Aminobacter aminovorans: one gene and its partner. The protein of the gene in region 1 interacts with the protein of each later gene in a pairwise test. Links are inferred from orthologs where the notes say so. Each region holds a gene or a part of one and is shown on either strand. Other genes may lie near its edges.

Region 1 (17,176 bases):
CTGATCGCGGTTTGGTCGCTCTTCGGCCTGCGTATCTCGCGTGCCATCACCCCGTTGCTCGTGCTCATCGTCATGTTCAACATCGGCGGGATGATTGCGATGACGCAGATGGCGGAGCTGATGAACACCCCGCTCTATCTCGCGGTATCCCTGTTCCTCGGCTTCACCGCCATCTTCTTCGCCGCGGTCACGGAAGCCGACCCCAGACTGTTCAGGGTGATCTTCCTGTCCTGGGTGGCATCAGCCGTGGTCACCTCGGTGCTTGGCATGTTGGGCTATTTCGGTGCGATACCGGGAGCCGAGATGTTCACCAAGTTCGGTCGTGCCGCAGGCGCCTTCCAGGATCCGAACGTCTTCGGCCCCTTCCTCACCTTGCCCGGCATCTACCTGCTCTACCGCGTGCTGACGGGCAATCCGCTCAAGATGGCGATCTACGCCGTCCCGTTGCTCATTGTCACCGGCGGCATCTTCCTGTCGTTCTCACGTGGCGCGTGGGGACTGTTTGGCGCCTCGGCCATCCTGCTCACCGGCTTCCTGTTCCTGCAAAGCGACAGCGGCAAGTTCCGGCTGCGGATCGTGATGATGAGCATCGCTGCGATAGCGCTGCTGACCGTGGCGCTGCTGATCGTGCTGCAGATCCCCAGCATCGCCGAACTGTTCACCACGCGCGCCCAGCTCGTCCAGGACTATGACGGGGCGCGCCTCGGCCGCTTCGCCCGCTACGGCATCGGCTTCCTCCTGGCGACGGAGAAACCTTTCGGCATCGGAGCGCTGGTGTTCGGCCAGATCTATGGCGAAGACACCCACAACATCTGGCTGAAGACGCTGATGGATTATGGCTGGCTCGGCTTTGCCAGCTACCTGACGCTGATCGTCTGGACCGTCGCCGCGGGGTTCCGCATCCTGCTGCGCAACAGGCCCTGGCAGCCCTATCTGCTGTCGGCCTATGTCGTTTTCCTCGGACATATCGCGCTGGGCACGGTCATCGACACCGACCACTGGCGTCACTTCTACCTGCTGCTCGGCCTGATCTGGGGCTCGATCGCCCTTGAGGCCCGCCACCAGCGCGCCTTGGCCTCGCCGACCTTCTGACTCGCCGGCGACTGGCCGCCGTTGCACACAAGATTCCCGTTTTGTGAACGGTCCGGCACCGGTTTGCCGGCTCAACTCAGCGTGACCGCTTTGTGAATCAGAGTGACCGATCCGTCTATGGCAATCGGAAAGGTAGGCGCCTATCTCACAGTGGTCAGCGAGACGACAAAACAAAAACCGCCGCCTCGCTACCGAATAATGAAAGGACTACTCCAATGAATAAGATCATCCTCGCAGCTTCTGCAATCGCTCTGATGTCTGGTGCAGCATTTGCTTCATCGGCTGAAGGTGTTGTTGCCAAGTTTGACCCAGCCGTCCGCGTCATTACGCTCGAAAGCGGCCAGAGCTATTCGGTTCCGCGTGACGTTGCTATCCCGTCGATCCAGACCGGCGAGAAGGTATCGATCCAGCTCAACGACGAAGGCGACAAGGTCCAGGGCGTCCTCCGCTAAGCGGAACCGCCATACCCTTCAACTGCCTTTACCTCCGAAAAAGCCACGGGCCCTCCCACCCGTGGCTTTTTTCGTTTGTGACGCAGCGCACATTTGGCAATCCGCCGTCGGCTCCACAAGGCGCCCCGCGCTCCATCCAACGCCGCATTGCCCAGCCAGCGCGATCGAGCAACCGACCTGCATCCAGATGCAGGCTCGCTCCTGCACACTTTCACTATCCTCCACGATGAAGCGGGCTCGCGTCTCACCGCCGCGAGCAGATTCGTTTTCCCGGCCGGGCCGTTGCGCACAGTTGTGCCGATTTGTGAACGGTCCGACACCCGTTTGCCGGCTCAACTCAGCGTGACCGCTTTGTGACTCAGAGTGACCACCCAGCCTATGGAAATTCGAAAGATAGGTGCCTATCTATAAGTGGTAAGCGAAACGACAAAACAACAAACCGTCGATCCGCTACCGAACATTGAAAGGACCAAAACAATGAAGAAGATCATCCTTGCCGCTTCGGCTATCGCCATGATGTCTGGCGCTGCATTTGCTTCGTCTGCAAATGGCGTTGTTGCCAAGTTCAACGAACAGGCACGCGTCATTACGCTCGAGAGCGGCCAGAGCTACACCGTTCCGCGTGATGTCGCCATCCCGGCGATCCAGGCTGGCGAAAAGGTATCGATCCAGCTCAACGGCGAAGGCGACAAGGTCAATGCCGTTCTCCGCTAAGGCGGATCAGCATTGATGGTCCGACTTACCCCAAGCCGGCCTCACCTCGACAAAAAGCCATGGGCCCTCCCACCCATGGCTTTTTTGCGTTCCAGGACATGGCGATGCCAAATCATCGGCATTGAAAATGCCCCGCGCGAACGGCAACTCGCCACCAGAGTTTCACCGCCGCGCGGCAAGTTCACGTGATCAAAACGTGTCTAGAGTTTACCTGTTGGCGCGTAACAAGCACCGACGTCGGATCGTAGTTGATGGTGTCAGCAAGGTGTCCCGCAACAAGCAGCACCTCGCATAACCCCATCAGGAGAACGATCATGAACAAGCTCATTCTGGCTGCAGCCGCATTCGCACTCTTCTCCGGCTCCGCCCTCGCCTCCGACGCCAGCGGCGTCGTCACCCGCTTCAACGCCGACACCCGCGTCATCACGCTCCAGGGCGGCGCCAGCTACACCATTCCGCGCGATGTCGCCCTGCCATCGGTCAGGGTCGGCGAGAAGGTCTCGATCCTCTTCAACGACGAAGGCGACGTCGTCCGCAATGTGCTGGCCGGCCCGCAGATGATGTAACGCAGTTACAGCGAAAAGGCCTGAAGCCATGGGCGCGCCACTCCCATGGCTTTTGCGCGCCCGGCCCGACCGCTGCCAGGCTCGGCCTGAAGCTGACCTGGCGGCCGACAATTCAAGACGGTGCGACACCGTGACAGCAGCAAAAGCGCGTGATCTATTTGTGTTTGTTGTTTACCGAACCAAACTAACGGCAGGGCGTTTCTTCTCCGCACCAAGCAATTGGCATCTCCCTCCCGGATCCAACCCTTGGTCATAGAGCAATAGGAGAAGTATAATGAGAAAGCTCATCCTTGCCGCATCCGCTCTTGCCCTCATGTCGGGCGCAGCCCTTGCTACCGAAGTCGATGGCGTCGTTGCCAAGTTCAACCCGGCGGTCCGCGTCATCACGCTCACCAATGGCGAGAGCTTCACCATCCCGCGCGACGTCGCAATCCCGCCGCAACTGGCTCCCGGCAAGCGGGTGGCAATCGACCAGCATGACAACGGCGCCAAGATCGAATCCGTCATGGTGGGTTCGGCCACGTAACATCACGCGTCAGTTCCCACCCCTACAGACAACGCCATGGACGCCACCAGCGTCCGTGGCGTTCCTCGTTTCGGTAAAAGAAGCATGGAGCAGAGGCCACTGCCTTCGCAGCAGCCGGCAGTTCGAAGTTCAGGTGCCAGAAGAAAGCAGTCGAGCCCGGGGTCGAACCGACGACCCGGTTTTTGCCGAGGCCTGCTGTAAACCCGAAACGCCTCTGATACGCTCAAAGGAGTACCGCCACGCGACAGCAGGACAAGCGATGAGCGACCTTACGACTGCGATTCTTGTTGCGGCAAACGCGCACCCAAATCGACAAGGCCAAGCAGCCCTATATCCTGCATCCGCTTAGAGTCATGCTGGCGGTCGACAGTGACGGAGAACGGATGGCCGCCGTCCTGCATGACGTTGTCGAAGACACTGAATTCACTTTGGGCGATCTACGAACCAGGGGGTTCCCTGCCGGGGTTGTCGAAGCGGTTGACGCCCTCACGCGCCGGGACGATGAGCCCTATCCCGATTTCATCAATCGGGCGCGCTCCAACGAGATAGCGCGACGCGTCAAGATCGCCGACATCCTTGACAACACCACCCCCGAACGCGTGCGGGCCGCCGGACTTGGGCAGCAATATCTGGATCGCTACCGCGAAGCGCTTCAAATGCTGACTGACGCCGAGAGCCAATCCTGATCGCCTGCCGCCGCTCTCTCCGCCAGACCGCAGTCGACGGCAACCCCGCCCGCCGTAACAGCCGAAACAGGCGCCTGACAGGCGATGGCGTTCTCTACCGCTCGATCGTCGGTCGAAAGGCCGAGGCAAGAACGAAAAATGTAAACGGTGGGGAAATCGGCAAACCGCAATCTGGGGGATAGCGGTTAAGTCTTTGTTTTAATGGTCGGAGTGGCCGGATTCGAACCGACGACCCCTTGACCCCCAGTCAAGTGCGCTACCGGGCTGCGCTACACTCCGGACCGGTCGCGATGTATCTTGATATTGCCGCTTCGGTCAACCCAATTCGGCGGCTTTCCCGCCAAACTTCTTCATTCCAGGAATATTTTAGTAGCCGACGGAGATCAGCGAACCTGGTCCAACAGGCGCTTGCATTCGAGCAGGTCGAACAGCGCCTCCTGCAGCAAGGCCCGGTTGTCGCGCGACAGCTTGCCGGAATCAGCTGCCACCGGCCCCTCGTCGTCACCCTTGCCCAGGCCGAAGAAGCGGCGGCTGGGCTTGGCGCGCGCCTCGCCCACCAGCATCTCCTCATCAGGACCGCGCGGCTGCGCTGCCGGCGTCAGGGGCGCTTCGGCCTGCTTGCGCTGGGCGATGGCCTCGACGGCCTTCATGTCGCCGCTGCCGATGGCAACCAGGAACTGGTTGCCATTGTCGCGCAACAGTTTCTGCACGCCCTTGATGGTGTATCCCTGCTCATAGAGCATATGGCGGATGCCCTTGATCAGTTCGACATCCTGCGGCCTGTAGTATCGCCGGCCGCCACCACGCTTCATCGGCTTGATCTGGGTGAAGCGGGTTTCCCAGAAGCGCAGCACGTGCTGCGGCAAATCAAGGTCTTCGGCCACTTCACTGATGGTGCGGAAGGCGTCGGGGCTCTTGTCCATGGTCGCCACTTTCGCAAAAAACGATTCGTGATCCATTTCAGCGCTTTGGGCAACAACATTCAAGCCCGGCGCGAATCACGCACCAGGCTATCAACCGGATAGTCGAAAGCTCGCAGCCTACTTGGCGGCCTTGGACTTGCCGTTCTGGTGAGCACGCAGAATCCGGCTCTTGAGCACGTTGGATGCCTTGAAGGTCATCACCCGGCGCGGCAGGATCGGCACTTCTTCGCCGGTCTTGGGGTTGCGGCCAACACGTTCGTTCTTGTCGCGAACGTGGAACGTGGCGAAAGACGACAATTTGACCGTCTCGCCGCGCACGATTGCTTCGCAGATTTCGTCGAGAACGGTTTCGACCAGTTGCGCCGATTCCGTGCGCGAGAGGCCGACTTTCCGATAGACGGATTCAGCGAGGTCGGCACGTGTCAGTGTCTTTCCCCCCATGCGACGGGCCCCATCCTCAATATCTGAAATCCAGCAACGCGCCGGAGGTTAAGTAATTGATCCGTCAAGGTCAAGGACCGATCCCATGACCTTTTCAAGACGCTGCGCGAAGGCTTGAGCCCGCGCGATCACCACCTCACGAGCACGGCGCCCCAGGTGAAACCGCCGCCCATCGCCTCGAGCATCACAAGGTCGCCCTTCTTGATGCGTCCGTCGGCAACCGCCGCCGACAGCGCCAGCGGCACAGACGCAGCCGAGGTGTTGCCATGCAGATGCACGGTTACAACAGCCTTTTCCTCCGCAATGCCGAGCTTCTTGGCCGAAGCGTCGATGATGCGCTTGTTGGCCTGGTGCGGCACGAACCAATCCAGCGTGTCGGCGGAAACGCCCGTCTGGGCGAAGACGTCCTCGATGACGTCGGTGATCATGCCGACGGCATGCTTGAAGACCTCGCGGCCTTCCATCTTGAGATGGCCGACGGTGCCGGTGGTGGACGGCCCACCGTCGACATAGAGCTTGTCCTTGTGGGTTCCGTCGGAGCGCAGGCTGGCGGCGAGCACGCCGCGGTCGGCAACAGTGCCCTCGCCTTGCTGGGCTTCCAGCACCAGCGCGCCGGCGCCATCGCCGAACAGCACGCAGGTCGAGCGGTCGCTCCAGTCGAGAATGCGCGAGAACGTCTCGGAACCGATCACCAGCACACGCTTGGCAAGGCCACCCTTGATGTAAAGGTCGGCGGTGGTGACGGCGTAGACGAAGCCGCTGCACACCGCCTGCATGTCGAAGGCGAAGCCATGGCGCATGCCGAGCCGGTTCTGGATCTCGACTGCGGTGGCGGGAAAGGTGTTGTTCGGCGTCGAGGTGGCGAGCACGATCAGGTCGATATCATCGGGCGTCAGGCCGGCATTGTCGAGCGCTGCACGGGCGGCAGCCTCGCCGAGCGAGGCTGTCGTCTCGTCGTCGGCGGCGATGTGGCGCTGACGGATGCCAGTGCGCTGGGCGATCCACTCGTCCGAGGTCTCGACCATGCCTTCGAAATCGGCGTTCTTCATGATGCGGCGGGGCAGCGCTGAACCAATGCCGCGCACAACTGATCTGATCACGTTGAAAAAATCCTATTCCTGATCTTCGACCGCGGCCGCGGGGCGGCCCATTGCAGCATGCGGGTTGCGTGCGTGAAACAGGTCGAGGTCGGCTTCGATGCGGTCGAGCAGCCGATTCCGGACCATATCATAGGCCATTTCGATGGCAGCGGCGAAGCCGTCGGCGTCGGCGCCGCCATGGCTTTTCACCACGATGCCATTGAGGCCGAGGAACACGCCGCCATTGGCGCGACGCACGTCCATCTTCTCGCGCAGGCGGTCGAAGGCGCCCTTGGCGAAAATGTAGCCGATCTTGGCCATCAGCGTGCGGCTCATCGCTTCACGCAGATAGCCGGCGATCTGGCGCGCCGTGCCTTCGGCGGTCTTAAGGGCGATGTTGCCGGAAAAGCCTTCGGTAACGACCACGTCGGTGGTGCCCTTGCCGATGTCGTCGCCCTCGACAAAGCCCTGGTAATTCATCGAGGCCATGTTGGCCTCGCGCAACATGCGCCCGGCTTCCTTGACCTCTTCCTGGCCCTTGATCTCCTCGACGCCGACATTGAGCAGGCCGACAGTCGGCCGGTCGATGCCGAACAGCGCCCGCGCCATGCCGGTGCCCAGGATGGCGAAATCGGTGAGCTGGTGCGCATCCGCGCCGATGGTGGCGCCAACGTCGAGCACGACGCTCTCGCCGCGCGCCGTCGGCCACAGGGCAGCGATGGCGGGGCGATCGATCGTCGCCATTGTGCGCAGGCAGAATTTCGACATCGCCATCAGCGCGCCGGTGTTGCCGGCGGAGACGCAGGCATCTGACGTGCCCGACTTGACCGCTTCGATCGCCTTCCACATCGACGACTTCCAGCGGCCCTGGCGCAGCGCCTGGCTCGGCTTGTCGTCCATGCGCACGGCGACCTCGCAGTGCACGAACTCGCTGACGGCAGCAAGCTTGGGCTGCTTGGCAAGCTCGGGACGGACCACTTCTTCGCGGCCATAGATGATGAAGCGAATATCGGTGCGCCTGGTGGCGACCTTGGCCAGGGCAGGAATGATCACGGAAGGACCGTGATCGCCGCCCATGGCATCAATGGAAATCTTGATCACGCGTCGGTCATCTCACTGTTGGCGTAGCTGGGCACGCAAAAGTCCGGCGAAAGTAACGGTTTTGGATAACCGCACAACCGGGATTACGCGAAACGGCGGGCGTTTTCAAAGCTTCTTGGATATTAGACGGAGCTTTTTCTGGAATTCGCTCTCGACCGGCTCGACGACATCGTCATCGGTGCTGGCGACTGCGACGCCGGTCTTGCGCGGATAAGGATCGATGGCGAGACCAAAGAACTCCTCGGCAAGCGCACCGACATCGATGGTGTCGCCAGTGAAGGTTTCGGGCGCGTCGGGCCCCTCCGCATCGAGCAGGATCTCGCCTGCCGCGTTGAAGCCTTGCCTGGCAAGCTTGGAATCCTCGGGCAGGAAGACGCCCTCGACATCCTCGTCGATCACCGATTCAACGGGCTCGAGCGTGACGACGCATGCCTGGGTGATCTCTGCCTGGACCCGGCCGCGAACCTTGACGCCGTTGCGCTTCCATTTGGTGACAAGCAGGTCCGCCTTGTAGCGCTCGACCGAGGTCAGCCCATGCACCTCGGCCAGTGCGGCACGATGGGCGGCATCGGCATCGACTGTTACAGCCATGCCCTTCTGCGGCAGCCTGGCGACATTGACCTTGAATGAAACCGGGCTCGGGGTCTCGTCAGGCATCATGGGTGGCCTCCTTCAGGCTGCCAGCGGCGCCGGATATGACAATTTGCCGGCACATATGTCTTCCGACGGCTGCTCGGCAAGGGCGCGATTCGCCGCAAAGACATATTCGGCGAGTGCGACGGCTTCCGGCCACTCCTTCACCTCGGGGCGGACATTGCGCAAAAGTGCCGCAGCAAGTGCCGGATGATCGTCGCCTTCGAGCGCGTTCTTGTAGGATTCGGTGCGGCCGTAGAACATCTTGGCCAGCTTCTTCATGCGCTTGGGAACGCCGACGTCGCTGATGCCGAGTTCGCGCAGCGAATGGTCGACGTCGAGGAAGAACTCGTCGATCAGACGCTGGGCAATGTCGGCAGGCGCCCCCGGCTCACCGCGCAAACGGTGCTGGAACAGGAACATGTGCAGCGAAAGCATCTCGAAACGGCCAAGCGGCGTGTCGGGAACATTCCATGCGGAATAAAATGGTTCCTGCCGCGCGGCCGCCACGATTCGTGTATAGAGCGCCTCGGTGATGGCGCGATTGGCTTGGCGTTCACGGCCAAACAGACGCTGGAACATTTTGAGGGCGGTCTCCCGGGGACCCGTTTCGCTTAGTGGCCTTGTTGCATCGGCGCGCAAGCTGGTTTACCGGTTTTGCGGCTTCGCGCAAGCAGGGGCTCTGGCACGACAGGATGGAGTTGTTGTTGCACTCGCTGAAATTCAAGATGCCATTTTCGTTGCGTCCGGCCGGCGCCGTGTCGCTGATCGTGGCCGCTGCCGCGCTGTCGGCATGCAACACCTCGAAGACGTTCGGTGACCTGACCCCCAGCGAGACGCTGACCCAGGGCTACGTCATCGACCAGCAGTCGATCGACTCCGTGCCGGTGGGCTCGAGCCGCGAGCAGGTGCTGCTCGCTCTCGGCACGCCGTCGACGACAGCGACCTTCGACAATGAGGTGTTCTACTACATCTCCCAGACGCGCAGGCGCGCAGTCGCCTTCGCCAAGCCGAAGCTGATCGAACAGCGCGTGCTCGCCGTCTATTTCGGCGCCGATGGCCGCGTCTCCAACATCGCCAATTACGGCATGCAGGAAGGCAAGGTGTTCGACTTCATCTCGCGCACGACGCCGACAGGCGGCAAGGACCAGAACTTCCTCGGCCAGTTGCTTTCGGGCGCGGGCAAGATGGGTTCCAGTGCTGCCAGCAGCATCTTCGGCGGCTGATCCGCCGACTGGGGTTCAAGAATCTCAGGCAACAGGACCCGCGGAAGCAATTCCGCGGGTTTTTCTTTGGCCGGCACGGCTGCAACGAAAAACCCCGCCCGCAGATGTTGCGGACGGGGCGTTTATCTCTGCCTCGGAGAGGCAAGGATGCCGGCGGGATCAGCCGCCGCTATGCGCGAGCACGGCAAGCAGCAGCAGTGCGACGATGTTGGTGATCTTGATCGCGGGGTTCACCGCCGGACCGGCGGTGTCCTTGTACGGATCGCCCACGGTGTCGCCAGTCACCGACGCCTTGTGCGCCTCCGAGCCCTTCAGGTGCTTGACGCCATCCTTGTCGGTGAAGCCGTCCTCGAACGACTTCTTGGCGTTGTCCCAGGCGCCGCCGCCCGACGTCATCGAGATCGCAACGAACAGGCCGTTGACGATGACGCCGAGCAATGAGGCACCCAGGGCCGCGAAGGCCGAGGCCTTGGAACCCGAGATCAGCAGCACGCCGAAATAGACGACGAGCGGTGCCAGCACCGGCAGCAGTGACGGGATGATCATTTCCTTGATCGCCGCCTTGGTCAGGATGTCGACGGCGCGGGCATAGTTGGGCTTCGAGGTGCCCTTCATGATGCCCGGATCCTCGCGGAACTGCTTGCGCACTTCCTCGACGATCGAACCCGCGGCACGGCCGACGGCGGTCATGGCAATGCCGCCGAACAAGTAGGGAATGAGGCCGCCGAAGATCAGGCCGGCGACGACGTAAGGGTTGGACAGGTCGAAGGACACCGTGCCGATGTCGGCGAAGTACGGGAACTGCGCGCTGTTGGCGGCAAAGTACTGCAGGTCGTAGCTGTAGGCGGCAAACAGCACCAGCGCGCCGAGACCGGCCGAACCGATGGCATAGCCTTTGGTGACGGCCTTGGTGGTGTTGCCGACCGCATCGAGCGCGTCGGTCGAATGACGCACTTCCTTGGGCAGGCCAGCCATCTCGGCAATGCCGCCGGCATTGTCGGTGACCGGACCGAAGGCATCGAGCGCCACGATCATGCCGGCGAGGCCGAGCATGGTGGTGACGGCGATTGCCGTGCCGAACAGGCCGGCAAGCTGGAAGGTGGAGATGATGCCGCCGACGATGACGATAGCCGGAAGTGCCGTCGATTCGAGCGACACGGCCAGGCCCTGGATGACATTGGTGCCATGACCGGTGACCGACGCCTGGGCGATCGAATTGACCGGACGCTTGTTGGTGCCGGTGTAGTATTCGGTGATGACGACGATGAGCCCCGTCACCACCAGGCCGATCAGGCCGCAGATGAACAGGTTCTGACCGGTGATCACGACACCGCCCCCGGTGCCGATTTCACCCCAGCCGACAGTTAGCGAGGTCGCCGCACCCAGGCCGATGATGGACAGCAGGCCGGTGACGATCAGGCCTTTGTAGAGCGCGCCCATGATCGAGCCGTTGGCGCCCAGCTTGACGAAGAAGGTGCCGACGATCGAGGTGATGATGCAGGCGCCGCAGATGGCGAGCGGGTAGAGCATCACGTTGGAGAGAACTTCGGTTCCGCCGAAGAAGATGGCACCGAGCACCATGGTGGCGACGACGGTCACGGCATAGGTTTCGAAAAGGTCGGCCGCCATGCCGGCGCAGTCGCCGACATTGTCGCCGACGTTGTCGGCGATGGTGGCGGGGTTGCGCGGATCATCCTCGGGGATGCCGGCTTCAACCTTGCCGACGAGATCGCCGCCGACATCCGCACCCTTGGTGAAGATGCCGCCGCCGAGACGGGCGAAAATCGAGATCAGGGAAGCACCAAAGCCAAGCGCCACCAGCGAATCGATGACGATGCGGTCGGCGGGCGCGTGACCCATCGGTCCGGTCAGAACGAGGTAGTAGACGGAAACGCCAAGCAAGGCGAGGCCCGCAACCAGCATGCCGGTGATCGCACCCGACTTGAAGGCGATGTCGAGGCCGGCGGCCAGGCTGTTGGAGGCGGCCTGTGCAGTCCGCACATTGGCCCGGACCGAAACATGCATGCCGATGAAGCCGGCTGCCCCCGAAAGCACTGCACCAATCAAAAAGCCGATCGCCGCGGTCGCGGAAAGCAGCCACCATGCGAGCAGGAACACGACGACGCCGACGATGGCGATTGTTGTGTATTGGCGCGCCAGATATGCCTGCGCACCTTCTCGGATGGCGGCGGAGATTTCCTGCATGCGCGCATTGCCCTGGTCGGCCGCGAGGACCGACTGAGTCGCCCATATGGCGTAAAGGACAGATAGCAGGCCGCAGGCGATGACGACGTAAAGCATTGTCATTGCCAATTCTCTTCCCTGATTGTGCCCGGAATTCCCCTCCCCGGGCTAGTGAACGAGACCGGCAGCCATTACGCGGTTTCCGGCCCCTGGCGAACAATCCGAAACAGGGCAGCGCACGTCAAGATATCGAAAAGGTGTTTCTCGGCTTTCGCCGCCCCGTTATTGCAGACAGTCCAGTTTTAGCGCGCCGTGCATCCGGCAGGACGCACAAAACACGCTTTAACTGGCAAGATTTGCGCATCGTGCTTTGCAAAAAAACGATTCCGATTTTCGGGGGATCAGGCCAGATCGCGATCCGGCTGATTGACGAAGATCAGCACTGCCAACATGGTCATGTAGAATTTGAAGGCGGCCTCCTGGCCGTTCCATGTGCTTGACTGCCACATGGCGAACCATTCGCCGCCGACGACCATGAAGCCGAGGAACCAGACAAGGAAGCCCATTGTGGCACCGATGACGACAAAACCCTTGGCGTCGTCGAACTGCCTGCCTGACCCCTTGCGCGCCTGCCAGAGTTGCAGCGCGGCGATCAGGAACAGCACGCAGGTGAGCCCCTCGCCGAAAATGATCAGCCAGTAGCCGACGGTCCACAGTGTCGGACTGGTGATCGAGCGATACATCAACGCATTGCCCGGGAAGGTGGTGTCCATGCTCAGCACATGCTGGACGAAGGCGAAATTGGAGCCGTAGTCGGTGATGTTGCCGAACGCCACAAGAAAGGCGAAAGCTGCGAGACAAAGACACATCACGATCTTAGAGAGACGCCAAACCATGGCAAAAACTCCTTCAAATGACAGACCGGGGCATCAGCCAGATCAATCACCGAGTCTCGGCAGCGGCGCAACAGCTGAGAAGGTCGAAGTCACACTGACAGGTTCAGCCAGGATCCATGCCAGCAAGACCGGCCTGGACGTCGTGCTCAAGGCGCTGGCGCTTTCGCCCGAATGCCAGACGGGCGATGTGGTCACCGTGCACTCAGGTGGCACCGGCCATGATTTCGCGGTGCTGCGCCGCCGGTGGATCGTCGGCACAACCGGTCACCGGCTTGAGATCACGCTCGATTATCCCGTCCGTGGCCGGTAGCACTAGGCTGCCTGCGCCACCTGCCCCATGCGCCTTGCCGCCATGCGCTCCAGTGCCGACAGCGCGTCGTAGATCAGAACGGCAAGGGCCGCGACGATCAGGCCGCCTTGCAGGACGAAGGCCAGGTTGTTTGATTGCAGCCCGGCGATGATGACCTCGCCGAGCGTCTTGGCGGCAACGGTGGAGCCGATGGTGGCGGTGGCGAGACTGATGACAACCGATAACCGGATGCCGGCGAGCATGACCGGCACGCTGAGCGGCAGCTCGACCTTGAGCAAGCGTTGCCAACCGGTCATGCCGGCACCTCGGGCCGCCTCGACGATGTTGGCCGGCGTGGTGGTAAGGCCGGTCAGCGTGTTTTCGAAGATCGGCAGCAGGCCGTAGAGAAACAGCGCGATCAGCGTCGGCTTCTCGCCAAAACCGACGGCGGGAACGGCAAGCGCCAGCACAGCGACCGGCGGGAAGGTCTGGCCGATATTCACCAGGCTGCGCGACAGGGGCAGGAACTCGGCGCCGACAGGTCGGGTAACCAGGATTGCGAGCGCGACCGCAACCACAATCGCCGCCGCGGTGGCAATCGCGACGGTGCGCAGATGCAGCAGCGCCAGCGACAGCAGGCTGCCCTGGTTGTAGACCGCCGGCGCGCCATTCTGGGTGAGCGGCTTGAGCAGCGGCTCGAACCACAGCGGATTGGTCAGGAACGCAACCAGCAGCGCCAGCAGGCAAAGGCGCAGCAGGAGCGGAATCCAGGCCTTCATTGCGGCCTCGCGGCACGTTTCAGCAGGCTTTCGACCGTCACGCGGCCAAGGGCAGCGCCATTCTCGGCGATTACCGGCATGGCGGCGCGGCCCGACCACAACAATTCGGCCAGCGCGTCGCGCTGGCTTGCCTCAGCGCGTATCCCCTCGCCCGCAGCCTGGCCGGGCTCGACCGCATCAGCGACCGAGCCAAGCGACAGAAGCTTGAACGGACGGTCGGAGGCACCGATCAACGTCTCGACGAAGTCGCTGGCGGGTCGCGCAAGAATCTCGGCAGGTGTCGCATACTGGATCAGACGGCCGGCATCCATGACGGCGATGCGGTCGCCGAGATGGACCGCTTCCTCCATGTCGTGGGTAACGAGGATTATGGTGGTGCCAAAGCGTTTCTGGATCGCCAGCAGGTCTTCCTGCGCCTTGGTGCGGATGATCGGGTCGAGCGCGCCGAACGGCTCGTCCATCAACAGCACGTTGGGTTCGGCGGCGAGCGCGCGGGCGACGCCGACGCGCTGCTGCTGGCCGCCCGACAGCTCATGCGGATAGCGCGGCCCAAAGGCTGCGGGATCGAGCTGCAGCAACGACAGCAGCTCGTCGACCCGGGCCTTGATGCGGGCGGCATCCCAGCCGAGCAGCGCGGGCACGGTGGCGATGTTCTGCGCCACCGTGCGGTGCGGAAACAGGCCATTGCCCTGGATGGCGTAGCCGATGCTGCGGCGAAGCTGGTGGCCAGGCACCGAGCGGTTGTCCGTACCGTCGAGCTTGATCGTACCGGAGGTCGGCTCGACCAGGCGGTTGATCATGCGCAGCAGCGTCGTCTTGCCTGAACCGGAGGTGCCGACGATCACGGTGACCGTGCGCGGCTCGATGACCATCGAGACGTCGTCGACCACCGTTGTCTCGCCATAACGCTTGGTGATGTGTTCGATTTCGATCATGCAGCAGCCACTTCAGTGGATTTGCGGGTCGCGATGGTTTCGACCACCGCGTCGAGAATAATGGCGGCGGCAAAGGCCAGCGCCACCGTCGGCACAGCACCGAGCAGGACGAGGTCCATCGCCGTCTGGCCGACACCCTGGAAGACGAAGACGCCGAAGCCGCCGCCGCCGATCAGCGCGGCAATGGTGGCAAGGCCGATGTTCTGGACCAGGACGATGCGGATACCGGTCAGTATGACCGGAAAGGCAAGCGGGAACTCGACGTTCCTCAGCCGCTGCCAGCCGGTCATGCCCATGCCGCGCGCCGCGTCGTTGGCTGCACGCGGCACGCCGGCAAGGCCGACGACGGTGTTGGCGACCACCGGCAGCAGCGAATAGAGAAACAGTGCAACGAAGGCCGGCGCAGCACCGATGCCGCGGATGCCGAGCGCTGAGGCACCGGGAACATTGGCTGCGACCCAGCCGAGCGGCGCGATCAGGATGCCGAACAGCGCAATGCTCGGAATGGTCTGGATGATGTTGAGCACGTTGAGCACGCCGGCCCGCAGCGCCTCGACACGATGGCAAAGGATGCCGAGCGGCAGACCGACAAGAACGGCACCAACCAGCGAGCCAAGCGCGAGTTCGACATGACGCCTCGCCTCGTTCCAGAAACTGTCGGCGCGATTGGCGTATTCCTTGAGGATCGACAGACTGTCCCATTGCCCTGAGGCAAGCAGCAGCCAGACTGCCGCGGCGGCCACTGCAAGCACGAAAACACGCCCGGTCGGCGACAACTGCAGCCGGGTCAGGACATCGGCGAGCAACAAGGTGAAGGCAAAGATCAAGACCCAGAAACCGGAGGCCGGCGAGATACGGGCGAAGGTGTTGCCTTCAGGGGTCAGGTGGCTGCCGGCGACGCCGATGAGCAACGCGAGTGCGACAAGCGCCACGACGCTGGCGCCAAGCCGGGCAACGAGAGGTGTCTTGAACAAGGCAACGAGGCCCGCGGCTACCAGAATGGCCAGTAGAGCCATAGCCAATGGCTGCGGCAACGCCTCGATGATGGAACGAGGTTCGCCCGCCACGATGCGGTTGGCGCGGAAAGTGGCAAATGGCGCGATCAAGGCGCCATAACAGGCGATCGCGGCGATCACCACGCCAAGCTTGTCGAACCTGATGCCCACGACTTCGATGCGTCCCCGGTTCCGTCGGCGCGCGCCCTCTTGCATGACCCCGAAAATCGGAATCGATTCTCGGAAAAGGCCATGCACGGATTCTCGATATTGCAGCACTGCGCGTCCGGAAGGGACGCACAGTGCTGTATGCGAGGCGCGCCGGGGAAGCTTACTTCAGAAAGCCATTCTTCTTCAGGAAATCTTCAGCGACCGCCTTGGCCGGCTCACCGCCGACCTGAACGCGGCCATTGAGCTCCTGCAGCGTGACGAGATCGAGCTTCTCGAACACCGGCTTGAGCAGGGACTCGATTTGCGGGTGCTCCTTGAGCACGGCTTCGCGGATGATCGGCGCCGGCTGGTAGACCGGCTGCACGCCCTTGTCGTCGTCGAGGACGACGAGGCCGGACGGCGCGATACCGCCGTCGGTGCCATAGACCATGGCGGCATTGGCGCCGTTGGTCTGGTTGGCGGCAGCGCCGATGGTGGCAGCGGTATCACCGCCGGAGAGCGTGATCAGTTGCTCGGGCTTGAGCGTGAAACCGTAGGTGGTCTGGAACGCCGGCAGTGCTGCTGCCGAATTGACGAATTCGGACGACGCGGCCAGCACGACGGTGCCGCCGCCGGCGACATATTTGCCAAAGTCGCTGAGCGAGGCGAGCTTGTTGGTTTCCGCCACATCCTTGCGCAGCGCGATCGCCCAGGTGTTGTTGGCCGGCGACGGTGACAGCCAGACGATCTTGTTGGCGTCGTAATCGAGCTTCTTGGCGGTCTCAAAACCCTTGGCGGCGTCCTTCCAGAGCGGGTCATCGGCCTTTTCAAAGAAGAAGCCGGCATTGCCGGTATATTCGGGATAGATGTCGATCTCGCCAGCTGTGATCGCCTTGCGCACGACAGGCGTCGCACCGAGCTGGATGCGGTCGGTGGTGGCGATGTTGTTGGCATCGAGCACGGCCTTGATGATGTTGCCGAGCACGCCGCCTTCGGTGTCGATCTTGGAAGACACCACCACCTGCGCGCTCGCGGCGCCGGTGGCGAGGCCGAGCGCGATGAACGCTGCGGCGATTGTCGTGGTGTGACGCATGGTGAAGCCCCTTTTCATTCCCGGAATTCGGTGGCCGCATAAGAGCATGGCGACCTAACGTTCGTCGGGGCATACGGTTTCACAATGCGCGGGGCATGCGCAATATTTTTTTGTGCTTCGAAGAAATCGGCGGCGAATGCTGCCGACAACGTACTGTCAGGTGGCTTGGCGCCGACGTGTCAGTGAAAGAGTCGCCAGCGCTCCAAGGCTGACCGCGCAAACCGGGAAGACGATCCAGTTGAGCATTTCCCAGCCATAGGCGTTGTAGACCGCGCCCGACATCAGCGAGGAGAAAGCGACGGCACCGAACAGGACGAAATCGTGGAAGCCCTGGACCTTACCCTTCTCCGACGGACGATAGGTATCGGCGACGATCGCGGTCGAGCCGATGAAGCCGAAATTCCAGCCAAGACCGA
Region 2 (9,222 bases), 2.2 Mb from region 1 along the record:
TCCTCACCCGCGGCATCGGCCAGTCCTTCATCGCCAAGGACGTGCCGGCCTCGGAGGTCGTGTCGTTTCTCAAGGAGAATCGTCAGGAATGATAGATGCAGGCTGGATCGTCGCAGGCATTCTGGCGGGGCTGATCTTATTGGCCCTGGCGTTCCGCGACCGTCTGCTCGCATCGCTGGGCTACGAGCTTTTGGCGCTGACGCCGCAGCGCTCCGCCCATGACGAACTGCGTGGTGCTGTCGACGATTTCCACCGCGACGGCCAGGTGGTCAAGCAGGACCGCGACCAGGTCGGCGGCCTGCTCGACCTGCATGAGCTCGAAGTCTCCGACGTCATGGTCCACCGCACGGCCATGCGCTCGGTCAATGCCGACATCGCGTCCGAGGCGCTGGTCCGCGAGATCCTGCAGAGCCCTTATACGCGCATGCCGTTGTGGCGCGGCTCGATCGACAACATTGTCGGCGTCGTCCACGCCAAGGACCTGTTGCGGGCGCTCAACGACGTCGAGGGCGACTATTCCAGGGTCGATGTGCCGAAGGTCGCCTCCAAGCCGTGGTTCGTGCCCGACACGACGACGCTTCAGGAACAGCTCAACGCCTTTCTGCGCCGCAAGGCGCATTTCGCCATCGTCGTCGACGAATATGGCGAGGTCGAAGGGCTGGTGACGCTCGAAGACATCATCGAAGAGATCGTCGGCGAGATTGCCGACGAGCACGACATCGACGTCCAGGGCGTCAAGCAGGAGGCCGATGGCTCGGTGGTCGTCGACGGCACCGTGCCGATCCGCGACCTCAACCGCGCGCTCGACTGGCACCTGCCGGACGACGAGGCGACGACGATCGCCGGGCTCGTCATCCACGAGACCCAGTCGATCCCCGAGGAAAAACAGGCCTTCACCTTCCACGGCAAGCGCTTCATCGTCATGAAACGCGATAAGAACCGCCTCGCGCGTATCAGGATCAGGCCTGCTGTGGTCGAGCCGCAATCGCCGCGCTGACTACGTTCAGCGAGAACTTGAGCCTTCCATCTTGCCGATGTCGTCGAGCTGCGAGGTCAGCGCCAGATGGTCGAGGCCGGCGATGGGCAGTGCGTTGAAGGCCCCTGATGCGGTTGCGCATGTATTTGAAGGCGGTGACGAAGGCTGCTTCCTTTTCGAGGTCGGTGCCTTCGACGTGGCTCGGATCCTCGATACCCCAATGCGCATTGGCCGGATGGCCGAGCCAGACCGGGCAGGCTTCACCCGCCGCGTCGTCACAGACCATCCATATATCCAGACCAACGGATACAAGTGACGGCCAAATGACGGCGCGTCGCCTGCTCTGCGCTCAACAGCCGTTGGAAAGAGCTGTTACCAGCGCGTCGCTTCGCCGGGGGCCGCCGGCTCGATCGCCAGCGCGTGCAGGCCGGCCTTGAGTTCGGCTGAAAGCGCATCGTTGACGGCGCGGTGGCGGTCGATGCGGCTCATACCGGCAAAGGCCGGGGCGACGATGCGGATGCGGAAATGCGTTTCACCTGACCCGTCGAAGGTGGCGTGATGGCCGCCGTCGACATGGTGGTGGCCGGCGTGCAAGTGGCTTTCGTTGAGCACGACGAGCCGTTCGGGCGAAAATGCCTGGTTCAGCTTCGTTTCGATGGTCGCCTGTATGGACATCGGTCTCGCCTTTCACCACATGTGTCGCCGCGGCAAATCGTGCCCTCGGGCAAAATTGGGCCGCAAATCAGGCGTTAGGGCCAACATCCTTGAAATGTCAATTCTTGTTTCGCCGCGCCAAGAGGCGGTAAATACAATCAGATGAAGCCGTACCCAAAATATTTCGACAAGATCCGCGTCCGGCCTGATCCGGAAGCGGAGGTGAAGTCGCACGCGCCGGCCTGCCAGTGGGACGGCTGCAAGCAGCCGGGAACGCACAAGGCGCCTGTCGGCCGGATGAAGGAAGGCGAGTACTTCCGCTTCTGTTTCGACCACGTGCGCGAGTACAACAAGGGCTTCAATTATTTCTCCGGCCTCGCCGACGGCGACATCGCGCGCTTCCAGAAGGAAGCGCTGACCGGCCACCGGCCGACCTGGACCATCGGTTCCAATGCGTCCGCAGCTTCCAATGGCGCGGCGCGCTCGGCACCTGATTTTGCCCAGCAGCGCTCGGGCCGCGCCGGCTACTACAATCGCATGCGCGATTCCAGCAACGTGTTCGGCGGGCAGGGCGCACCGCGCCAGCGCAAGGCCAAGCCCCTGGAAGCCAAGGCGCTGGAGACGCTGGGGCTCGATACCAGGGCCACTGCCACCGACATCAAGACGCGTTACAAGGAACTGGTCAAACGCCACCACCCCGATGCCAATGGCGGTGACCGGGGGTCTGAGGACCGCTTCAGGGACGTGCTCCAGGCCTATCGCGTGCTCAAGCAAGCGGGATTGTGTTGAGCCAGCCGCGGTCGCGGCCTTTTTCCAACTTTCATCTGGTCGGAAAAGGCTTTATGACCGCCCCCGAAGAAAATTCGATTGCCGGCGTGGCCTGAAACCACGCGCGTGGAGACGCTATGAACAAGGTCGATCGCGACATCACCAATCTGCCTGATACCACGGTGTCGGTGAAAGACACCTTCGGCTTCGAGTCGAAGATGGTCGTACCGGCCTATTCGGCCTCGTCGGAGCATGTGCCCGACATCGATCCGGACTACCTGTTCGACAAGGCAACGACCATGGCGATCCTCGCCGGCTTCGCCTACAACCGCCGCGTCATGGTGTCGGGTTATCACGGCACCGGCAAGTCGACCCACATCGAGCAGGTCGCCGCCCGACTCAACTGGCCGATGGTCCGCGTCAACCTCGACAGCCACGTCAGCCGTATCGATCTGGTCGGCAAGGACGCGATCGTCGTCAAGGAAGGCATGCAGGTCACCGAGTTCAAGGACGGCATCCTGCCCTGGGCCTACCAGCACAATGTCGCACTCTGCTTCGACGAATACGACGCCGGCCGTCCCGACGTGATGTTCGTCATCCAGCGCGTTCTGGAATCGTCGGGCCGCCTGACCCTGCTCGACCAGAGCCGCGTCATCCGTCCGCACCCGGCATTCCGCCTGTTCGCCACCGCCAACACCGTCGGCCTCGGCGACACCACCGGCCTCTATCACGGCACCCAGCAGATCAACCAGGCGCAGATGGACCGCTGGTCGATCGTGACGACGCTGAACTACCTGCCGCACGACAATGAAGTGAACATCGTCATTGCCAAGGCCAAGCATTACCGCGACGCCAAGGGCAAGGAGATCGTCAACAAGATGGTCCGCGTCGCCGACATGACGCGCTCGGCCTTCATCAATGGCGACCTGTCGACTGTCATGAGCCCGCGTACTGTCATCACTTGGGCCGAAAACGCCGAGATCTTCGGCGATGTCGGCATGGCGTTCCGGCTCACCTTCCTCAACAAGTGCGACGAGCTCGAACGTTCGGTCGTGGCCGAGTTCTACCAGCGCGCCTTCGGCGAAGATCTGCCGGAGTCATCCGCCAACGTCGTGCTGGGATAAGAACAGGCTCAGATGGCGGGGCCAGGCGACAACACACGCAACAAGTCGAAGACGGGCTCTGAAGCCGACAGCTTCAAGCGCGCGATGACCGTCTGCATGCGTGCCATTTCGGGCGACAACGGCCTCGAAGTGGCCTTTGCCAAGGAGCGGCCGGCGCTTGCCGGCAATCGTGCCCGCCTGCCCGAGCTGCCCAAGAAGGCCTCGCCCAGTGACATCGCCGTCACCCGTGGCCTCGGCGATTCCATGGCGCTGAAGCGCGCCTGCCACGACGGCCGCATCCATGCCCGCCTGGCGCCCGAGGGCAAGCAGGCCCGTGCTGTTTTCGACGCCGTCGAGCAGGCTCGTGTCGAGGCCATCGGCAGCCGCGCCATGACAGGCGTTGCGCAGAACATCACCTCGATGCTCGAGGACAAATACGCCAAGGCCAATCTCGCCGACGTCACCGAACAGTCGGAAGCGCCGCTCGAGGAAGCGCTGGCGCTGATGGTGCGCGAGAAGCTGACCGGCCAGCCGGTCCCCAAGAGCGGCGAGCGCATGGTCTCGCTCTGGCGCGAATGGGTCGACCAGAAGGCCGGTGGCGATCTCGACGGACTGCTCGGCAGCCTCGAGGACCAACAGGCTTTCGCCCGTGTCGTCCGTCACATGCTGGCCTCGCTCGAGATGGCCGAGGAATATGGCGACGACCAGGAGACCGAGGACAACGAGGACCAGGACGACGATCAGCCGCAAGGCGAGGAGCAGAGCGAGGAGGGCGGCGAGGACGATTCCGGCTCCGAGCAGGCACAGTCCGAAGATGCCGAATCCTCCGCCGACGAAGAGCAGTCCGGCGAGATGGAGGCGTCCGATGCCACCTCCGACGAGATGTCCGACGACGATGACGTCGATTCCGAGACGCCAGGCGAGGCGCGTCGCCAGGACAATCCGTTCGCCAACCTGCCGCGCGAAATCGACTACAAGGTTTTCACCACCGCCTTTGACGAGACGGTGGGCGCAGAGGAACTTTGCGACGAGGACGAGCTCGACCGTCTGCGCGCTTTCCTCGACAAGCAGCTTGCCAATCTGTCTGGTGTCGTCGGCCGCCTGGCAAATCGCCTGCAGCGCCGCCTGATGGCGCAGCAGAACCGCTCCTGGGACTTCGACCTCGAAGAGGGTTATCTCGATCCGGCGCGCCTTGTGCGTGTCGTCATCGACCCGATGCAGCCGCTGTCCTTCAAGCAAGAGCGCGACACCAAGTTCCGCGACACGGTCGTTACGCTCGTGCTCGACAATTCCGGCTCGATGCGCGGCCGCCCGATCACTGTCGCTGCCACCTGCGCCGACATTCTGGCGCGCACGCTGGAGCGCTGCGGCGTCTCGGTCGAGATCCTTGGCTTCACCACCCGTGCGTGGAAAGGTGGGCAGGCGCGCGAGAAGTGGCTGAAGGACGGCAAGCCGCCGAACCCCGGCCGCCTCAACGACCTGCGCCACATCATCTACAAGAGCGCCGATGCGCCATGGCGGCGTTCGCGCCGTAACCTCGGCCTGATGATGCGCGAAGGCCTGCTCAAAGAAAACATCGACGGCGAAGCGCTGCTTTGGGCGCACCAGCGCCTGATCGCGCGGCCGGAGCAGCGCAAGATTCTGATGATGATCTCGGACGGCGCCCCGGTCGACGATTCGACGCTGTCGGTGAACCCGGGCAATTATCTGGAGCGCCATCTGCGCGCCGTCATCGATCTGATCGAGACGCGCTCGCCGGTCGAGTTGCTCGCCATCGGCATCGGCCACGACGTCACGCGCTATTATCGCCGCGCCGTCACCATCGTCGACGCCGAGGAACTGGCAGGTGCCATGACCGAGCAACTCGCCTCGCTGTTCGGTGAGGAAAGCGCGCGTGAAACCCGCCGCGGCGGCTTCCGGCGCGCCGGATGATCTTGTCGCCAGGGCAATTCCAGGAAAAGTGTGCAGCGGTTTTCCGTCCGGAATTGCGCAAAAACAAGAAGATAGAGCGTTTCCGCGTTTCGAAGAAAAGCGGCAGCGCCCTATCCCGGCTGCGGCATCTTGCTTGTGCTGCCCTGGCGACGCTCGCGCTTTCGACCTCGCTCACTGCCTCTTCGCGCGCCGAACAGCCTGACATCGAGCGCATCGAGATATCAGCCCGTCCCATCGCTCGCTTCCAGATCGGCCTCGACCAGAAGATATTCGGTCCGCTCGAATTCGTCGGCGGCCTTGAAATGACCTCGTCGTCGCGCAATCTCGGTGCGCTTTCGGCCTTCCGCTTTCTCAAGCCGGGTAGCGATTTCATCGGCGTCGCCGACACCGGTTTCTGGTATTTCGGCCGCGTCGCCCGCGATTCCGCCCTGCGCCCGACAGGGATCGAGAATTTCCGCATGGTGCAGATGGTGGACAGCTCCGGCGACGCCATCGAGAAAAAATGGCAGGCCGATGCTGAAGGCCTCGCGGTCAAGGACGGTATTGCCACCGTCGGCTTCGAGCGCACCCACCGCATCGCCCAGTATCGCATCGATCCCGACAACATCGGCGCGCCGTTCCGCGAGCTCGATTTCCTCGTGCCACGCAACGAGCTGCGCACGAATCGTGGCTTCGAGACCGTCGCCTATTCCGCCGAAAAGGGCGGGCTGGTCGTGGTGTCGGAAAAGAGCCTCGACAAGGCAGGTAACATCTTCGCCGCGATCATCGAGGGGCCCAAGAAGGGCGTCTTCACTGTCAAGCGCAACGGTGAGTTCGACATCACCGACGGCGCCTTCCTGCCAGATGGCGACCTGTTGCTGCTCGAACGCAGCTTCTCGATGGCATCGGGCGTCAAGATGCGGCTCAGGCGCATCGCGTCTGAAACCATCGCCATGGACCAGGTCGCCGACGGCCCGGTACTGCTGGAAGCCAATATGGGCTACCAGATCGACAACATGGAAGGGCTCGACGTCTGGCAGCGCAGCGACGGGGCGCTGATCGTGTCGCTGGTCTCGGATGACAATCATTCGATCCTCCAGCGCAATCTCTACCTGGAATTCATCCTCCATGGCGATTAAGCAGCGATTTTCGGCTATTGTCGATGCTTGCGATGCGGGAGTCCGGCCATGTCGTCCGATGTCACAAGTGTGATCGACCGCTACTGCGCGGTCTGGAACGAGGACGACCAAGAGCAGCGCAAGGCGCTACTGGAAGCCGTCTGGGCCGAGCAGGCAAGCTACACCGACCCGCGTGCGGATACTGTCGGCGCGGATGAGCTTTTGGCGCATATCGCGAAGATCCGGGCCAGCCGTCCCGGCGCGAAAATCGTTCGCACAACAGTGGTCGACGTTCATCACAGAGTTGCCCGGTTCGGCTGGCGCGTCATCGAGGCCGACGGCACGCCGATGCCCGAAGGCATAGACTTTGTCGAACTGGCGCCTGACGGGGAACGCATCGAGCGCATCATCGGCTTCTTCGGGCCAATGACGGCGATCTGATCTGGCTGAAGACGCCCATCGTGGCTGCGGCAATAGTAGCCACAACAGCCATTCAGGCAAAAAGAAAGCGAGGGGTCCCCCAACCCCTCGCTGGATAAGTCGGACCTCCGGGGTATCCTCCCCGTAAGGTGTTGCGTGATCAGGCTGCCAGATGGCTTGCCGCGGCCTGGGCGTAGTTGTGGCCGAAACGGTTGGCGAGGAAGGCGTCGAGCGCGATGTCTTCCTGGCGGATGAAGCCCTGCTGCGGCAGCGCGCCGTTGGCCAGCATGTCGAGCACCGAGCAGATGCCGGAAGCGGTGGTGATCTGGATCGCGCTGCGCACCATCTTGCCCATCTGGCGGCTGTAGATCTTGTTGGCGTAGCTTTCCTGCAGCAGGCGCCCGCCTTTGCGGCCGCTGACGGTGACGAAGATCACCACCACGTCCTGCATGGTTGCCGGCAGCGAGTTCTCCAGGATGTCCTTGAGCACTTCGCGGCGGTGGCGCAGGCCGAGGTCGTTGAGCAGCGCCTTCATGATCGCGGCATGGCCGGGATAGCGGATGGTGCGGTAGTTCAGCGTGCGCACCTTGCCCTTGTAGGTCTCGCAGAGCGTGCCAAGCCCGCCCGAGGTGTTGAACGCCTCATAGGTGATGCCATCGAGCGAGAATTCCTCGCGCTCCTCGAGCGGCGGCACCTCGACCAGCGAACCCTCGACGATCGCTTCGCAGGGCTCGCAATATTCGTTGATGACGCCGTCGGTGCTCCAGGTCAGGTTGTAGTTGAGCGCATTGGACGGATACTGCGGCAGCGCGCCGACGCGCATGCGCACGCTTTCCAGCGAATCGAAACGCTTGGCGAGGTCGTTGGCAACGATCGAGATGAAGCCCGGTGCCAGGCCGCATTGGGGAATGAAGGCGCTCTTGGCGGTCGTCGCCAATTCCTTGACGATGCGGGTCGAAGCGACGTCCTCGGTCAGGTCGAGATAATGCACGCCGGCCTTGGCGGCAGCCTCGGCGATGCGGGTGGTGAGGTGGAAGGGGGCTGCCGAAAGCACGGCGAACTTGCCGGCCAGCACAGCGTCGAGCGCGCCGGCCTCGGCGATTTCGACCTTCAGCGTCTGGACGGCGTTGCCGGTTTCGAGCGAATCGAGAGCCGCCTGCGAGCGATCGACCACGGTTACCTGGTAGTCGCCCGTTTCAGCCAGCATATCGGCGATGGTCGAGCCGATCTTGCCTGCGCCTACGACAACGATCTGTTTCATGGTCATGTCCCCTTCAACTGGAATTTCGCGCGGATTCTAAGTCCGCGTCTCGTCGAAAGGCAGTATCGATATTGCCGAAAAGCCGATATGTTTTAAGCGAAACGACGTATGGTATTGACGAAATGACGACAGACCCTGACCGTGCCCTGCTAACCTTGCTGCGCGACAACGCGCGTGCCTCGACTGCCGAGCTGGCGCGCAAGCTCGGCGTCTCCAGAACGACGGTACAAAGCCGCATCGAGCGGCTGGAGCAGCGCGGGGTGATCGCAGGCTACAGCGTCATGCTGTCGCCCGACTACGAGAAGAACCTCGTCCGAGCCCACATCCTGGTCACGGCCCTGCCCAAGGTTTCTGCAGCAGTCGAGGCGGTTCTGAAGCGTATTCCCGAAGTGCGCACGCTGCATTCGGTCAGCGGCAATTTCGACATGATCGTCGTCGTCGAGGCGCCGTCGGTGCGCGACCTCGACGCATTGATCGACCGCATCGGTGCGCTCGAAGGCGTCGAGCGCACCTTGTCTTCGATCATCCTGTCGACGCGGATAGACCGCTGAGCTGTTTCAGCCGGTGCCAGGCATGTCGTGACGGAACACGACCTCGCCGCCGATGATTTCACCTGTCGGGTGGAAGCCGGTCTGGCGATACAGCGCCATCGCTGTTTCATTCTCCGGCACGACGCTCAAGGTGACATGGTCGCAGCCGGGCAGCTTCGACATCAGCTTCAGCATCTCCAGCAAGGCCTCACGGCCATAGCCGCGCCGCTGGTGGCGCTGGTCGATCATCAGTCGGTAGATCCAGTAATTGCCGTCGTCGGGATCGAGCGCATACATGGTGAAACCGACCGGCTGGTCATCGGCATAGATGGCAAACGGCACGCAATGGTTGCCGTCATCAGCCTCCTCGATCGAATCTTCGTTGCTGGCGACAAAATCCTGCTGTGCGGGAGAGACCTGCAGTTCAAGCATTCTTGCCCGTTCGGTATCGTCGAGCGGGCGTAGCGTAATGATCATATGT

The links.
Region 2: the proteins of DY201_RS18550 (region 1) and DY201_RS07415 interact in binary tests that used the Escherichia coli proteins (3 or more experiments, as listed by UniProt). The link is inferred for Aminobacter aminovorans from one-to-one orthologs.

Annotation. Positions count from the first base shown.
Region 1 is NZ_UFSM01000001.1:3,734,901-3,752,076, forward strand. What follows is about bases 13,627-16,528. They hold DY201_RS18550 (ABC transporter permease), read right to left. Parts: upstream 15,734-16,528; coding sequence 14,519-15,733; downstream 13,627-14,518. Other genes in these bases: DY201_RS18545 (ABC transporter ATP-binding protein), read right to left, coding at 13,627-14,522; osmF (glycine betaine ABC transporter substrate-binding protein OsmF), read right to left, coding at 15,849-16,528. In the rest of the region: DY201_RS18455 (O-antigen ligase family protein), read left to right, coding at 1-1,092; DY201_RS18460 (DUF1344 domain-containing protein), read left to right, coding at 1,308-1,544; DY201_RS18465 (DUF1344 domain-containing protein), read left to right, coding at 2,022-2,258; DY201_RS18470 (DUF1344 domain-containing protein), read left to right, coding at 2,573-2,824; DY201_RS18475 (hypothetical protein), read left to right, coding at 3,099-3,350; DY201_RS18480 (hypothetical protein), read left to right, coding at 3,734-4,036; DY201_RS18490 (MerR family transcriptional regulator), read right to left, coding at 4,420-4,959; DY201_RS18495 (integration host factor subunit alpha), read right to left, coding at 5,077-5,400; DY201_RS18500 (beta-ketoacyl-ACP synthase III), read right to left, coding at 5,529-6,500; phosphate acyltransferase PlsX, read right to left, coding at 6,513-7,580; DY201_RS18510 (YceD family protein), read right to left, coding at 7,686-8,240; DY201_RS18515 (ubiquinol-cytochrome C chaperone family protein), read right to left, coding at 8,253-8,795; DY201_RS18520 (outer membrane protein assembly factor BamE), read left to right, coding at 8,909-9,439; DY201_RS18525 (sodium-translocating pyrophosphatase), read right to left, coding at 9,599-11,746; DY201_RS18530 (DUF2165 family protein), read right to left, coding at 12,025-12,519; DY201_RS18535 (hypothetical protein), read left to right, coding at 12,518-12,829; and 4 more genes.
Region 2 is NZ_UFSM01000001.1:1,503,356-1,512,577, forward strand. Bases 1-2,674 are described here. They hold DY201_RS07415 (BolA family protein), read right to left. Parts: upstream 1,652-2,674; coding sequence 1,349-1,651; downstream 1-1,348. Other genes in these bases: aroB (3-dehydroquinate synthase), read left to right, coding at 1-92; DY201_RS07405 (HlyC/CorC family transporter), read left to right, coding at 89-997; DY201_RS07420 (J domain-containing protein), read left to right, coding at 1,793-2,419; cobS (cobaltochelatase subunit CobS), read left to right, coding at 2,536-2,674. Also shown: more of cobS, read left to right, coding at 2,675-3,522; cobaltochelatase subunit CobT, read left to right, coding at 3,535-5,433; DY201_RS07435 (esterase-like activity of phytase family protein), read left to right, coding at 5,430-6,551; DY201_RS07440 (nuclear transport factor 2 family protein), read left to right, coding at 6,600-6,971; DY201_RS07445 (saccharopine dehydrogenase family protein), read right to left, coding at 7,111-8,211; DY201_RS07450 (Lrp/AsnC family transcriptional regulator), read left to right, coding at 8,334-8,762; DY201_RS07455 (GNAT family N-acetyltransferase), read right to left, coding at 8,769-9,218. UniProt on the Escherichia coli protein: Transcriptional regulator that plays an important role in general stress response. Has many effects on cell morphology, cell growth and cell division. Acts by regulating the transcription of many genes, including dacA (PBP-5), dacC (PBP-6), ampC and mreB.